DNA from 2 places in the Staphylococcus sp. IVB6181 genome. Region 2 is predicted to be linked to the other one. Evidence: riboswitches for the same ligand, from Rfam matches in the RefSeq annotation. Region 2 holds a riboswitch; the other holds the start of a gene.
The links. Region 2 has a riboswitch for FMN ahead of MUA90_RS07470 (ECF transporter S component). Riboswitches for the same ligand answer to the same signal wherever they lie in the genome.
Positions count from the first base shown of each region.

Region 1: another riboswitch for FMN. It lies ahead of ribD (bifunctional diaminohydroxyphosphoribosylaminopyrimidine deaminase/5-amino-6-(5-phosphoribosylamino)uracil reductase RibD); the one in region 2 lies ahead of MUA90_RS07470 (ECF transporter S component).

Region 1 covers NZ_CP095096.1:1,252,657-1,259,105, forward strand. The annotation lists gene MUA90_RS06155 (hypothetical protein) at 1-199, shown strand, start outside; gene MUA90_RS06160 (hypothetical protein) at 183-626, opposite strand; gene MUA90_RS06165 (sigma-70 family RNA polymerase sigma factor) at 623-1,123, opposite strand; gene MUA90_RS06170 (hypothetical protein) at 1,327-1,548, shown strand; gene MUA90_RS06175 (peptidoglycan release complex glucosaminidase SagB) at 1,835-2,680, shown strand; gene MUA90_RS06180 (FAD/NAD(P)-binding protein) at 2,812-4,293, shown strand; FMN riboswitch at 4,391-4,526, shown strand; gene ribD (bifunctional diaminohydroxyphosphoribosylaminopyrimidine deaminase/5-amino-6-(5-phosphoribosylamino)uracil reductase RibD) at 4,696-5,745, shown strand; gene MUA90_RS06190 (riboflavin synthase) at 5,750-6,382, shown strand; gene ribB (3,4-dihydroxy-2-butanone-4-phosphate synthase) at 6,397-6,449, shown strand, end outside.
Region 2 covers NZ_CP095096.1:1,520,181-1,526,629, forward strand. The annotation lists gene MUA90_RS07445 (segregation and condensation protein A) at 1-98, shown strand, start outside; gene scpB (SMC-Scp complex subunit ScpB) at 88-636, shown strand; gene MUA90_RS07455 (pseudouridine synthase) at 629-1,363, shown strand; gene MUA90_RS07460 (response regulator) at 1,700-2,422, shown strand; gene MUA90_RS07465 (ATP-binding protein) at 2,406-4,160, shown strand; FMN riboswitch at 4,281-4,417, shown strand; gene MUA90_RS07470 (ECF transporter S component) at 4,477-5,025, shown strand; gene MUA90_RS07475 (ferredoxin) at 5,155-5,403, opposite strand; gene MUA90_RS07480 (helix-turn-helix domain-containing protein) at 5,499-6,449, shown strand, end outside.

The DNA.
Region 1 (6,449 bases), 270 kb from region 2:
GTTTTTATTCGGCTTATTATCAAGCCTGAATGTCGTTCAATATTTTGTACATCCTCAAGTCGATCTATCGATGCTGCAACTTATATTGATTTTAACAGGCGGAATATTAGCAATCATTGTATCTAGTATTTTAATGAAGGAAGTCACTGCGTACTTTACCAAAAAGCTGCTTGAATGTCGTTTTAATCAGCAGCATTAAAAGTCAGATGATATAAAAAGATACATTCTAGCCATTTACGGTGAATCAATGCATAATGGGCATCTACTATGAGTTGTTCGCCATTTTTGAAAACCAATCGTGTCATAGAGTAATGGCATTGCACACCAGAAATTTCCAGTCCGTTAATAAAATGCTGGATAGGAGAGCGTTTATTGCGGATTGGGAACAGAATGGTTTGCTGATTAATAATGATCAATGGCAGATGTTTACGTATGTTCAGCATACTTTTGAGTTCATGAGATGAATATTTCGGAGTGTAATGGTAGTGTCTGAGTAATGCATTCATATACGAACTCAATGGAACTTTCATCAGTTCATGAAACAAATTATATGCACATTCAATTTGAAACGTTTGATGCGGATAAGATGTGAAATATAAAATTTTGGGTCTGCGGTAATTTGTCATGCATGCGACGCTCCTTTTAGAAATTTTTTCAAAGGCGCTAATTTAGTGCGTGCCTGTGTTTGATATTTGCGGATGCTTGTCGCAGATTTTTTCATCAGCGTTTGAATTTCGAATTGTTTATATCCGCAAAGCTTAAGGTTCAGCCACATTCTTTCGCAATCATTCAACAATGCATAATACTCTGATGCAATGAGTTGCGATAGATGATTTTTAGTAGAGTTTATAGCGCTGTGATTTTCAATAAGACTAAAGTCTCCAATCGTATCCTCCAGGCATTTTCCTTTCTTTCGGAACTGGTCCACTAAATAAAAATTAAGCCTTTGAAATAAATATCCGCTCATGCTATTATGAATAGACATGTCGAATTGTCGCAATAATGACCACATTTTAATGGAAAGTAATTGGGCATATTCTTCGACATCATACTTGATATTATATCTCTTCAACAATGTGTAAATAATCCCTTGGTTACGGATGATTAATGTCTCTATATTCATCTCGTACCTATTCAATCTATGGGCATAACATGTTATTTCCAGTTGAAATAAGTTTAACGAAGTTTATAAATTATTTCATTTGCTTATTGTACAAAATAAGTGTTAAATAGAAGGGTAGAAATAAATTTTTAACTGAATTTGATTGCAGAAATGAACCGAAACATAACGATAAAGCATAATTCACTATAAGACGGGAGGATTCTATGGATTACGCACATTTAAATTTGGAACACTTTTTTGCACGCCATGATGAATTGGACATGATTAAAGATAGTTCAGATTTTATAATGATTAATAATATGACGAATGAAATGATGTATCGCGATGGAAAAATAGAAGGAACGATCGATTTGAATCGTTACTATTATAAGAATAGATCAGAAGCAGCCAGCTTTATTATGATGGAGTATAAACGTCCGGAATAATAAACGTGCTTTTATAGAATTCTGCCTGTTTATTACAGTTTCACTGTAAATAAATAGGCTTTTTTTATTTTGTAATGTTATATTGCACTTAATTATTACTGACGTTATAAAAATATTATATGAAGACTACAGCAATATTACATTCTGACTTCATTCCAGTCACATTTCAAAAGGTATGATAAAATGTGGAGTGGACAACTTTGAATTGTTATACACTTAAAAAATTGTTAAGATTTAGAATCAATACGCATCAACTTTAATTTAACTTGACCTAAGAGGTGTAATTATGACGAAGCACAAGAAGGGCTCTATCTTCGCTATAATAGGGCTGCTTGTTATTTTAGCTGTTACTGGCTTTATTTTCTTTTCTATGATTTCAGATCAAGTCTTATTTAAACACGTTAAGAAAGTAGAGAAGGTTGAACATTTAGATGTGACTTTAGAAGAGGCAGCGAAAAAACAAATCGATAACTATACAAGCCAGCAGGTTTCTGACAAGAATGACAGATGGCATGATGCAACTGGTACAGAAATTAAAAAAGCGATGGATAGTAAAAACTTCATAGACGATGATATTCAAAAATATCAATTTTTAGATTTATCTAAGTATCAAGGTATTGATAAGAATAGAATTAAGCGTATGCTTGCGGACCGACCTACCTTGTTATCTCATACAGAAGATTTTATACATGCAGCGAAAAAACGCCAAGTGAACGAAGTCTACTTGATTTCGCATGCTGTCTTGGAAACAGGCGCTGTTAAAAGTGAATTATCAAAAGGTGTAGAGATAGACGGTAAGAAATATTATAACTTCTACGGTGTAGGCGCATTAGATAAAGACCCTGTCAAAACAGGTGCAGAATACGCTAAGAAACATGGATGGGATACACCAGAAAAAGCCATTGACGGCGGTGCAGAATTCATCCACAAACATTTCTTATCCAACCCAGATCAAAATACATTATACAGCATGAGATGGAATCCTAAGAATCCAGGTGAACATCAATATGCGACAGATATAAAATGGGCGGAAAGCAACGCATCATTGATTGCGAACTTCTATGAAAAAATCAACACTGAAGGTAAATACTTCAAATTATTTGTTTATAAAGACGATAAAAAACACCAATAATAGTTTAATATTGAATAAAGTTAAAGCGGAATGATTAAATGTTTGAGATTTAATTGTTTCGCTTTATTTTTGTTTATAGCATAATAGACAGTGTATAACTAAAAGTATTGGTTAAGAGGAGGTTATCAACGATGCGCGTTGCAATTATAGGAATGGGTACGGCAGGCGTCAGTATCTTAAGACAATTAGAGCAGCATTCATATTTTAAAGAACTAGAAATAGATGTGTATGATAATGCGAAAAATATGGGGCAAGGTGTGCCTTTTCAAAACGACAGTTCCCAATTATTAATCAACTTGCCGAGTAAAGACATGTCGTTGAATTTAAATGACCAAGAAGAATTTTATAAATGGTATGAAGACCAAGATGAATTTAAATTCGATAACGCTGCGTATTTGCCGAGATTTGTATTCGGCCATTACATGAAAAGCTATTTGGAACGTTTCAGCAATCAGTATGACAATATACATATCATTACTGAAAAAGCGACTGAAATGTTTTTAGAAAAAGGGTTTGAAAAGGATGCACAGATTCAATATTTTGTATGTACGAATCATCAGCACGAAGCATGCAGACAATATGACTATGTCTTCTTGACTGTCGGAACAATGTCGTATCATGATCCATACAAACTCAAGGGATTAAAAGGATTTATCAAATCACCGTATCCGACATATGAAACGCTGAATACAGTGAATGGCACAGATGATATCGCAGTTATCGGTACTGGATTATCCAGTTTAGATGTTATTCGTTATGTTGTTAAACATCATCCCAACTTGCCTTTAACAGCTGTAAGCAGAAAAGGAGAGTTGCCGAGTGTCAGAGGTGAAATGCCTGATATTACATTGAAATATGTAACAAAAGACAACTTTAACAATATTATCAAATCTCATTTCGGCGTGGTACCGTTAGAATCTGCTATCCATTTGTTTAAACAAGAGTGCGAAGAATTGAATATTCCGTTAGAACAATTAGTACATCGACGTGTCGGAGATCCGATCAAGGATTTAAAATATGATTTGGCGCATCCTGAAATCTTAAGTGTTTTCCAAAGTTTGTTAGAAACTATCAAAGAAAATATGAACTGGATTTGGAATAGTTTGAGCATCGAAGATCAAAAGATTTTCATGAAAGAATACATGCCGATACTTAAAGCTAATTCTAATCCGATGCCGCCGCGTACTGCGCGTTTATTGATTGAAGAGATTGAAAACGGTCATTTAATTATTAAAAAAGATTTAGCAGAAGTGACACAAGAAAATGATACGTTTATCTTCAAATATAATGATGATACCAAAACAGAACGATACAACGTTGTAATTAATGCGACAGGACCGCGCACACAACTTAAAGATCTAGATGAAGATGATGCATTCTTAATAGATATTGCGAATAGACAAATTGTTCAAGCGCACCCGATGGGCGGGATTCAAATTGTGCCGGAGACCAATCAAGTAATTAGTCCAAGATACGGGACTTTGCCGCATTTAATTGCGATCGGTCAAATCACTAATGGTATCAATCAAGCACGTAACGGTGTCAATATGATAGTGCGTCAATCTGTACAGGCTGTTGAGAGCCTGTATGAATATCATGCTGAAAACAGATAACAAATAAGTTAAAATTATTGTCATATAAAATAAAGTAAGCTATGATATTCTTATGAGCACGAAATACATGCTCGATCGATTCAGAAACAATTTCATAATATTCTTTCGGGGCAGGGTGAAATTCCCAACCGGCAGTAAATTATAAGCCTGCGACCTGTACTCATTTGATGAGTATGGCTGATCTAGTGGAAATCTAGAGCCGACAGTTAAAGTCTGGATGGGAGAAAGAATCAAGACGTCATTAAATATTAATTTTAATTGGTATTTAAGTGGGGTCTAGTTCGCTATACAGAAATCAGCTTTCTTACTATAGGGACTGGTCTGCTTAATTATCCAACGTTGATATATTCTAATCCGCTGCCTCTTTATTTGAGACAGCGGATTTTTTAATGAGGTGATTGTTTGAATCGTTTTTTACAATATGCTATACAATTAGCAAAAATGGCTGAAGGCCAAACAGGTGTTAACCCTGCAGTCGGTTCTGTGGTTGTCAAAGACGGCAAAATTGTCGGACTCGGCGCACATTTGAAGCAGGGAGAAAAACATGCTGAAGTACAAGCATTAGATATGGCTGGATATGCAGCAAAAGGTGCAACCATCTATGTATCTTTAGAACCTTGTACACATTTTGGATCCACGCCGCCGTGTGTTAATAAAATTATCGAAGCGGGGATTAAAAAAGTTGTCTATGCTATGAAAGACATTACTTTGGATTCTCCTGGAGATGATATTTTAGCAGCGGCAGGTATTGAAGTGGATTATCAGCATCAGCCTGAGGCAGAAGCAATGTATACAGACTTTTTTAAAGCTAAACAAGCACAAATACCAGAAGTAACATTAAAGGTAAGTGTAAGTTTGGATGGTAAACAAGCTACGGATGAGGGTCAAAGCAAATGGATTACCAATCCTGGCGTTAAACAAGAAGTGTTTTTGCAGCGTGCACGTCATGATGCAATTTTGACCGGTGCAGGTACTGTTGCTGCGGATAATCCGAGTTTAACGGTGAGGTTAGAAGGTGAACGCCAGCCCGTTCGCGTGATATTAGCACGCAGCGGTAATTTGGATTGGAACCAGAACATATTTCATGATCCGACTTCGCCCGTCTATGTATACACAGAAAATAACCAAATAAAAACAGATGAACTTCAATCTCACTTACAGGTGATTGTACTTGATGATTGTTCAATTAAAACTGTTTTAAAAGATTTATATAAGAAAGGTATCGGCTCAGTCTATGTTGAAGCCGGTCCTAAAGTGACTTCCCAATTTCTCCAATCGCAGTGTGTACAAACACTGATTATTTACTACGCCCCGAAAGTAATTGGAGGTTCTGGCGCTTATCAGTTTTATCAAACTGACAGCATTTTACCGCTGGAACAAGTTCCTCAATTTGAAATTGACCATTCTGAAATCATTGATCAAAATATCAAAGTTGTATTAAGAAAGAAGTGATTTCATGTTTACCGGTATTGTAGAAGAAATCGGTATGATTGATCGAATGACTACAGAACAAAATGTCATCAAAATGACGATAGCATGTCAAACTATCATAGAAGATATGCATATCGGTGATTCAATCAGTGTGAATGGTGCATGTTTAACAGTGACTTCCTTTGATTCATCTTCCTTTGATGTCAATGTCATTAAAGGAACCGAAGACAAAACTTATTTATCGCAGCTGACAAAAGGCAATCGTGTGAATTTAGAGCGTGCCATGCCCAGTCAAGGCAGGTTCGGCGGACATTTTGTATTAGGACATGTTGATGAAGTAGGGTCGATTATTAAAATCAGACCTTCTGCCAACTCTAACATCGTAACTGTACAATGTCCTGCATCGATTACAGATCAAATGGTTCAGCAAGGTTCTATCACTGTTGATGGAACAAGTTTGACGATTTTCAGACTTGACCATGGACAATTTGATATCCATTTGATTCCTGAAACTAAACGATCGACGGTTTTAGGTCAGAAACGTGTGGGCGATAAAGTTCATTTAGAAGCGGATATGTTATTTAAATATGTACAAAAAGCAATTTCAAATGACAAGTCGGAATTGACTAAAGAGAAACTTATGCAATTCGGCTTTTAGAGGAGTGTTGATAAATGCAATTTGATTCTATAGAAAGTGCTGTTGAAGCACTTAAACAAGGTGAAAG
Region 2 (6,449 bases):
CCATTTTAGAATTGTCTAAATCAGGTATCATTCAAATCAAACAAGAAAAGGATTTCTCAGATATTAATATTACGCGAGGTGTAAATTATGGCGCTTAAGCAAAACGGAATATTAGAAGGATTATTGTATACGGCAGGTGATGAAGGCCTGGAATCAAAACAATTACAAGAAATCCTGGACGTCTCAGAAGAAACATTAGAAACGCTAGTGGCTTCCTATGAATCACCTGGGCTGATGATTCATCAATATGGGTCCACTTATGTTCTGACAACCAAACAAGAAATTTCAAGCTATATTGAACAGTTAGTAAAACAGCAGTCAAAAATGAAGTTGTCTCAAGCAGCTATGGAAGTTTTATCTATTATCGCTTATAACCAGCCTGTAACGCGAAACGACATTGAAATCATCAGAGGTATCAACTCTGACGGCGCTGCAAAAACACTTATTGCACGAGGCTTAGTAGAAGCGAAAGACGAAGAGAGTTCAAGAAGCCAGCAGCTTTATACTACACCGTTATTTTTAAATGTATTCGGCATGAAAAATATCGATGAATTACCTACGACAGAAGAAGAAGAGGAAGAAATCGAATCATTCTTCAATAATTTAATTAACCAAAAAGGAGATAATAATGAGTAACGAATTAGAGAGAGTACAAAAGCGTATTGCGAACAGCGGCTATACGTCTAGAAGAAAAGCAGAGACATTAATCGTTGAAGGAAAGGTGCAAGTCAACGGGGAAACTGTGACGGAATTAGGTACTAAAGTCAAACCTTCAGACAGTGTAGAAGTAGAAGGGGTAAAATTAGAACAAGAAGATAAACTTTATATTTTATTCTATAAACCTGCACAAGTTATCACAAGTGTTTCAGATGATCGCGGAAGAAAGGTAGTCACGGATTACTTCGAAGATTTAGAAACGCGTATCTATCCGGTAGGGCGATTGGACTATGATACTTCAGGTTTGCTGATACTGACGAATGACGGAGAATTTACAAACTTGATGACACATCCGCGCTACAAAATCAAAAAGAAATATGTCGCTAAATTAAAAGGCTATTTAATGCGCGATGAAGTGAAACAATTAGAAAAAGGTATCCAATTAGAAGACGGCAAAACACATCCGGCAGAAGTAAAAATCAAGAACCAAAACAAAGAAAAGAATACTACATTGGTTGAGATTACAATTTCAGAAGGCCGTAACCGACAAGTACGCCGTATGTTTGAACATTTCGGCTATGAAGTAACGAAATTAACGAGAATCGAACTTGGCGGATTAACATTGAAAGGCTTGAATGCTGGAGAAGGCAGAGTACTTACGCCGCATGAAGTGAAAAAATTACGTAATTTAGCCGCAAATGGCTAGAATACAAGCATAAATCAAAAAGTTTGTGAAATTATGCACGTATTATGTTAATCTATTTTTATTCCCAAGGTTACAATTAACTTGTTGATATATGCTTATGTTATAATATGCCTTGAAGTGAAAAAATCATCTATTAATAGTGTTTCTTTATTTAAAACAAAACTATAAGACGATGATGAATGGAGTATATCAAGCGAATCAAATAGGAGTAAGCGCACTGTAAGGCGGTTGGAATTAACCAGACAGAATTTCCGTTGGTTTTATAACTTGCGCTTTAGTATTGATTTGCTTGTATAACTCATTTTAATTGGATTTTTTATGGGAGGTACAATATCTATGACAAAAATTCTTGTCGTTGATGACGAAGAAAGAATTCGAAGATTGTTAAAATTGTATTTAGAACGAGAATCTTTTGATATCGAAGAAGCTCGAGACGGCAAAGAGGCTTTGGACTTAGCCTTGAATAATGATTATGCTTGTATCTTGTTAGACTTGATGCTTCCCGAAATCGATGGAATTGAAGTTGCGAACCGCTTAAGAGAGTACAAAGAAACGCCAATCATTATGCTGACTGCAAAAGGCGAAGAAACTAACCGTGTTGAAGGTTTCGAGTCTGGTGCAGATGATTATATCGTTAAACCATTCTCTCCAAGAGAAGTTGTTTTGAGAGTTAAAGCACTTTTAAGACGTACATTGACAGCAACATCAGATCAAAACGAACCGCATGCAAGAGATTTAATAGAGTTTAAACATTTGGTGATTGATAATGATGCACACCGTGTCCTTGCAGACGGAACACAAGTCAACTTGACACCAAAAGAATACGAACTCTTAATTTTCTTAGCCAAAACACCGAATAAAGTATTCGATCGCGAACAATTGTTAAAAGACGTTTGGCATTACGAGTTCTATGGGGACTTGCGTACTGTAGATACTCACGTCAAACGCCTCAGAGAAAAATTAAACCGTGTCTCATCAGATGCTGCGCATATGATACAAACTGTATGGGGCGTAGGTTATAAATTCGAGGTTAATACCGACGATGAAACGACTCAATAATGTCGTAATTAAACTGTGGTTAACTATTATTTTAATAGTAACGACAGTTTTAATTTTACTCAGTGCTGCTTTAATAACATTTATTCAGCAATATTATACGCAAGATACTGAACAATCTTTAGTAAATGATGCGCATCGTATCAGTAATTTATTAGAGGAATCTGATAATAAATCACTTGCGATCAAACATAGCAAAACACTGATAGAAGGCCCGAGCGGGTTGATTATCATGAAAAATAAACATGATGAATATTATAATTCGCATTCTAAACTTAAAGATAAAATGATGGATGTTATTAAAAAAGACAGTGGTTTGAATCATGTATTCAGCGAACATAAAAAAGCTTCAAAACATATAGAACTAAAAGTTAACGGCAAAAAACATACTTACGTTTTAGTGGGGTACCCTGCGAAAATTGATGAAAACAATCAAAGCGGCGGTGTGTTTATCTACCAAGACCTAAAAAGCATTGATGATACCAACAATGTGATTACGATTATTATTTTAGTAACAGCTGTAATTTTCTTAATCATCACAACGGTATTCGCATTCTTTTTATCATCTCGTATTACTAAGCCGCTGCGTCAGCTCAGAACACAAGCCACTGGCGTATCACAAGGCAACTATTCATTAGTCAATACGATTAATACGAAAGATGAAATCGGCGAACTTGCCCATTCATTCAACTTAATGAGCAGTGAAATTCAACGTCATATCAACGAAATTTCAGCTTCGAAAAACATTAGAGAAAGTCTCATCAATTCTATGGTCGAAGGTGTACTTGCAATTAATGAAGATAGAAAAATCATTCTATCCAACCAATTAGCAGAGCAGATGGAAAAAGATCTAGAAGGAGAAAACAAAGCTGCCTTCATCGATCAAATCAATCAAACCTTTGAAGAAAAAGAAAACCAATTCAGAGAGTATGAAGTGAATAACCGTTATTACGTGGTCATAATGAGTTATATTGATCAGTTCCAGCCTAACGGAAGCAGCGGTATTGTAGCAATCATTCGAGACATGACCAATGAACATCAGCTCGACCAAATGAAAAAAGACTTTATTGCGACAGTATCCCATGAATTAAGAACACCGATTGCGTTATTACAAGGCTATACAGAATCGATTGTCGATGGCGTCGTTTCTGAACCTGAAGAAATCAAAGAATCACTTTCGATTGTGTTAGATGAAACACAGCGTTTAAACAGATTAGTTAATGAATTGTTAAATGTTGCCAGAATGGATGCTGAAGGATTGTCTGTGCATAAGGAAGTTCAACCGATCAGCCAATTATTAGAACGCATGCATTTGAAATACCGTCAGCAAGCTGAAGAATTAGACATTGCAATTGAATTGGCACCAAATACCAATCATCAGTTATGGTATTATGACGAAGATCGTATGGAACAAGTACTGACTAATCTTGTAGACAATGCGACACGTTATACAGCACCAGGAGATTCTATTACCATCACTACAGACGAAGATGAAGACTATGATATCTTGTATATTGAAGATACCGGCAGCGGTATTGCGCCAGAGCATGTTGAATTAGTCTTTGATCGCTTTTATAAAGTAGATGCATCCAGAAAACGCGGTAAAGAGGGAACAGGCTTAGGCTTATTCATCAGCCGCATGATTGTTGAAGCGCAAGATGGTACCATCAGTCTTACAAGCGAATTGGGCAAAGGTACTACATTTATTATCAAATTGCCGAAACCGCCTAAAACACAATAGACAGCTTAAACCTTGGAGATTCCTCCAAGGTTTTTGATTGCTTATCCTTAGTTATGCAATCAGATTGAAATTGTGAGATAAATCGGATACAATAAATAGGAAAAATAAAATATAAATGAAATTCATCTTCGGGGTCGGGTGAAAGTCCCAACCGGCAGTAAATAAAGCCTGCGACCTGTATTTATCTCTGTGATAAATATGGCTGATCTAGTGAGATTCTAGAGCCGACAGTATAGTCTGGATGGGAGAAGATGGAGGGTTTATTTGTTGTGCAATAAAATCCTCCTATTCACGTAGATGAATGGAAGGAGTCCTTATGAATCAACAAAAGAACAAACGTTTTATCGTTATCAGTATGTTGAGTGCAGTTGCTTTTATTTTGATGTTTATCAAATTTCCATTACCGTTTCTGCCTCCATACCTCACATTAGACTTTAGTGATGTACCTGCATTATTAGCAACATTTATTTTCGGTCCGGTAGCCGGAATTATTGTAGAACTTATCAAGAACTTATTGAACTTCTTATTCAATATGGGCGATCCGATAGGTCCTGTTGCAAACTTTGCGGCGGCAGTGAGTTTATTACTCGTTGCGTATTATGTAAGCAAAGCAGTGAAAAGCCGATACAGTATTATCATCGGACTTTGTGCTGGTATTGTCGCAATGACGATTGTATTAAGTATTTTAAATTATTTTGTTTTATTACCGTTATACGGAATGATTATGAATTTAGGCGATGTTGTAAGGAACTTAAAAATCATCATCGTTTCAGGTATTATTCCATTTAACATCATCAAGGGTATTGCGGTATCAGTGATATTCCTGTTGCTGTTCAAACGATTAAAAAATGCCTTAAGATATTAATTGATATATTAAAGCCCCCGGGAAACATTTTCCCCGGGGGGTATTTTCATAATGTTGAACACTTAACAAGTCTTCAACTTTCAATCTATTTTTAGCGAAGATTACCAAACTGGTAAAACGATTGAAAATTTATTCGAATTTTAAAGCATCACCATCAAATGGTTCATCTGCAATTTTAATAGAGTCTGTAGGGCAACCTTCGTCTGCGTCTTCTAAATCCTCATAAAGTTCTTCAGGAACCGGTGTAGTTCCTTCATTATCGTCTAAGATGACATATGCAATACCTTCGTCATCATAGTCGTAAATATCAGGTGCCGCTGCACCGCATGCGCCGCACGCAATACATGTATCCATATCTACAATCGTATATTTAGCCAATTTACTTCGCCTCCTTCTTTAAAAATGCTACACTGATAGGGTAATTTATATTTTAACACCAGTTTATCTTTTTTCAATACTATAGGTCATAGGTGATGATTGATTTGAAAGAAATAATTCAATACATAAAAAATCATACATTCCATTATAAAACACATAAAAGTATCTACAATATACTCATTGGTGCTAAAACACATCAAACATATTTTGATGGGTGTAGCCAACAACTTTTATCATTATATCATAGTCAGCCAGATTTAAAATATACATCATTCGAACGAATCTTTGATGAAATAGAGACATCTGATACCAAAATTCCTTTGAAAATATCTACACGGTATACGTTTGATAGTATTCAAAATACTTTCCAAGTACTGCAATTACTGATTCAAACCATTTCATTCAAACATCATCACACACTTGAATTTATACCCGTTTCTCAAGTCAGTAAAGTTCAAGATCGAGCAAAATCATTATTTTATAAAATTCAGCACCAAACATTGGATGATCAATTCAAAAATGAAGTTTACCTGCTGTTTGATCTGCTTAATCAAACCCAAACACAATCTGTACTGCATTATTTCTTGCAAGGCTATGACGAAATCATGTACACCAATCAGCAAGTCAGTTTAATCGAAGACATTAATATGTCTGACTTAGCAATCATCAAAATGAATGACCTCGTAGAAATGATGCATTTGTTAGAAGATACATCGACTTTTCCGTTATTGTCTCAAATGATTATACTGCCTTCACTCTCATTAAATACAAAAGATACCTTTAAACTCGTACAATCCGGATTGACCTTTGATGAGATTGCACAAAAAGAAGGGGTAAAAGTCAATACGATAGAAGACCATATATTAGAACTTTATATCAAAGGTTATTTATCGGATTACGATGCTTACTTAAAAGAGGATCAATTTCAAGCTTTCCAATCTTTCTTTAAACAACATAGCAATGAACGCTTGCGAACGTTTAAAGCTGAGTTTCCGAAAATGAGTTATTTTGAAATCAAATTAGCGATAGTCTTAATCGCCAGGAGG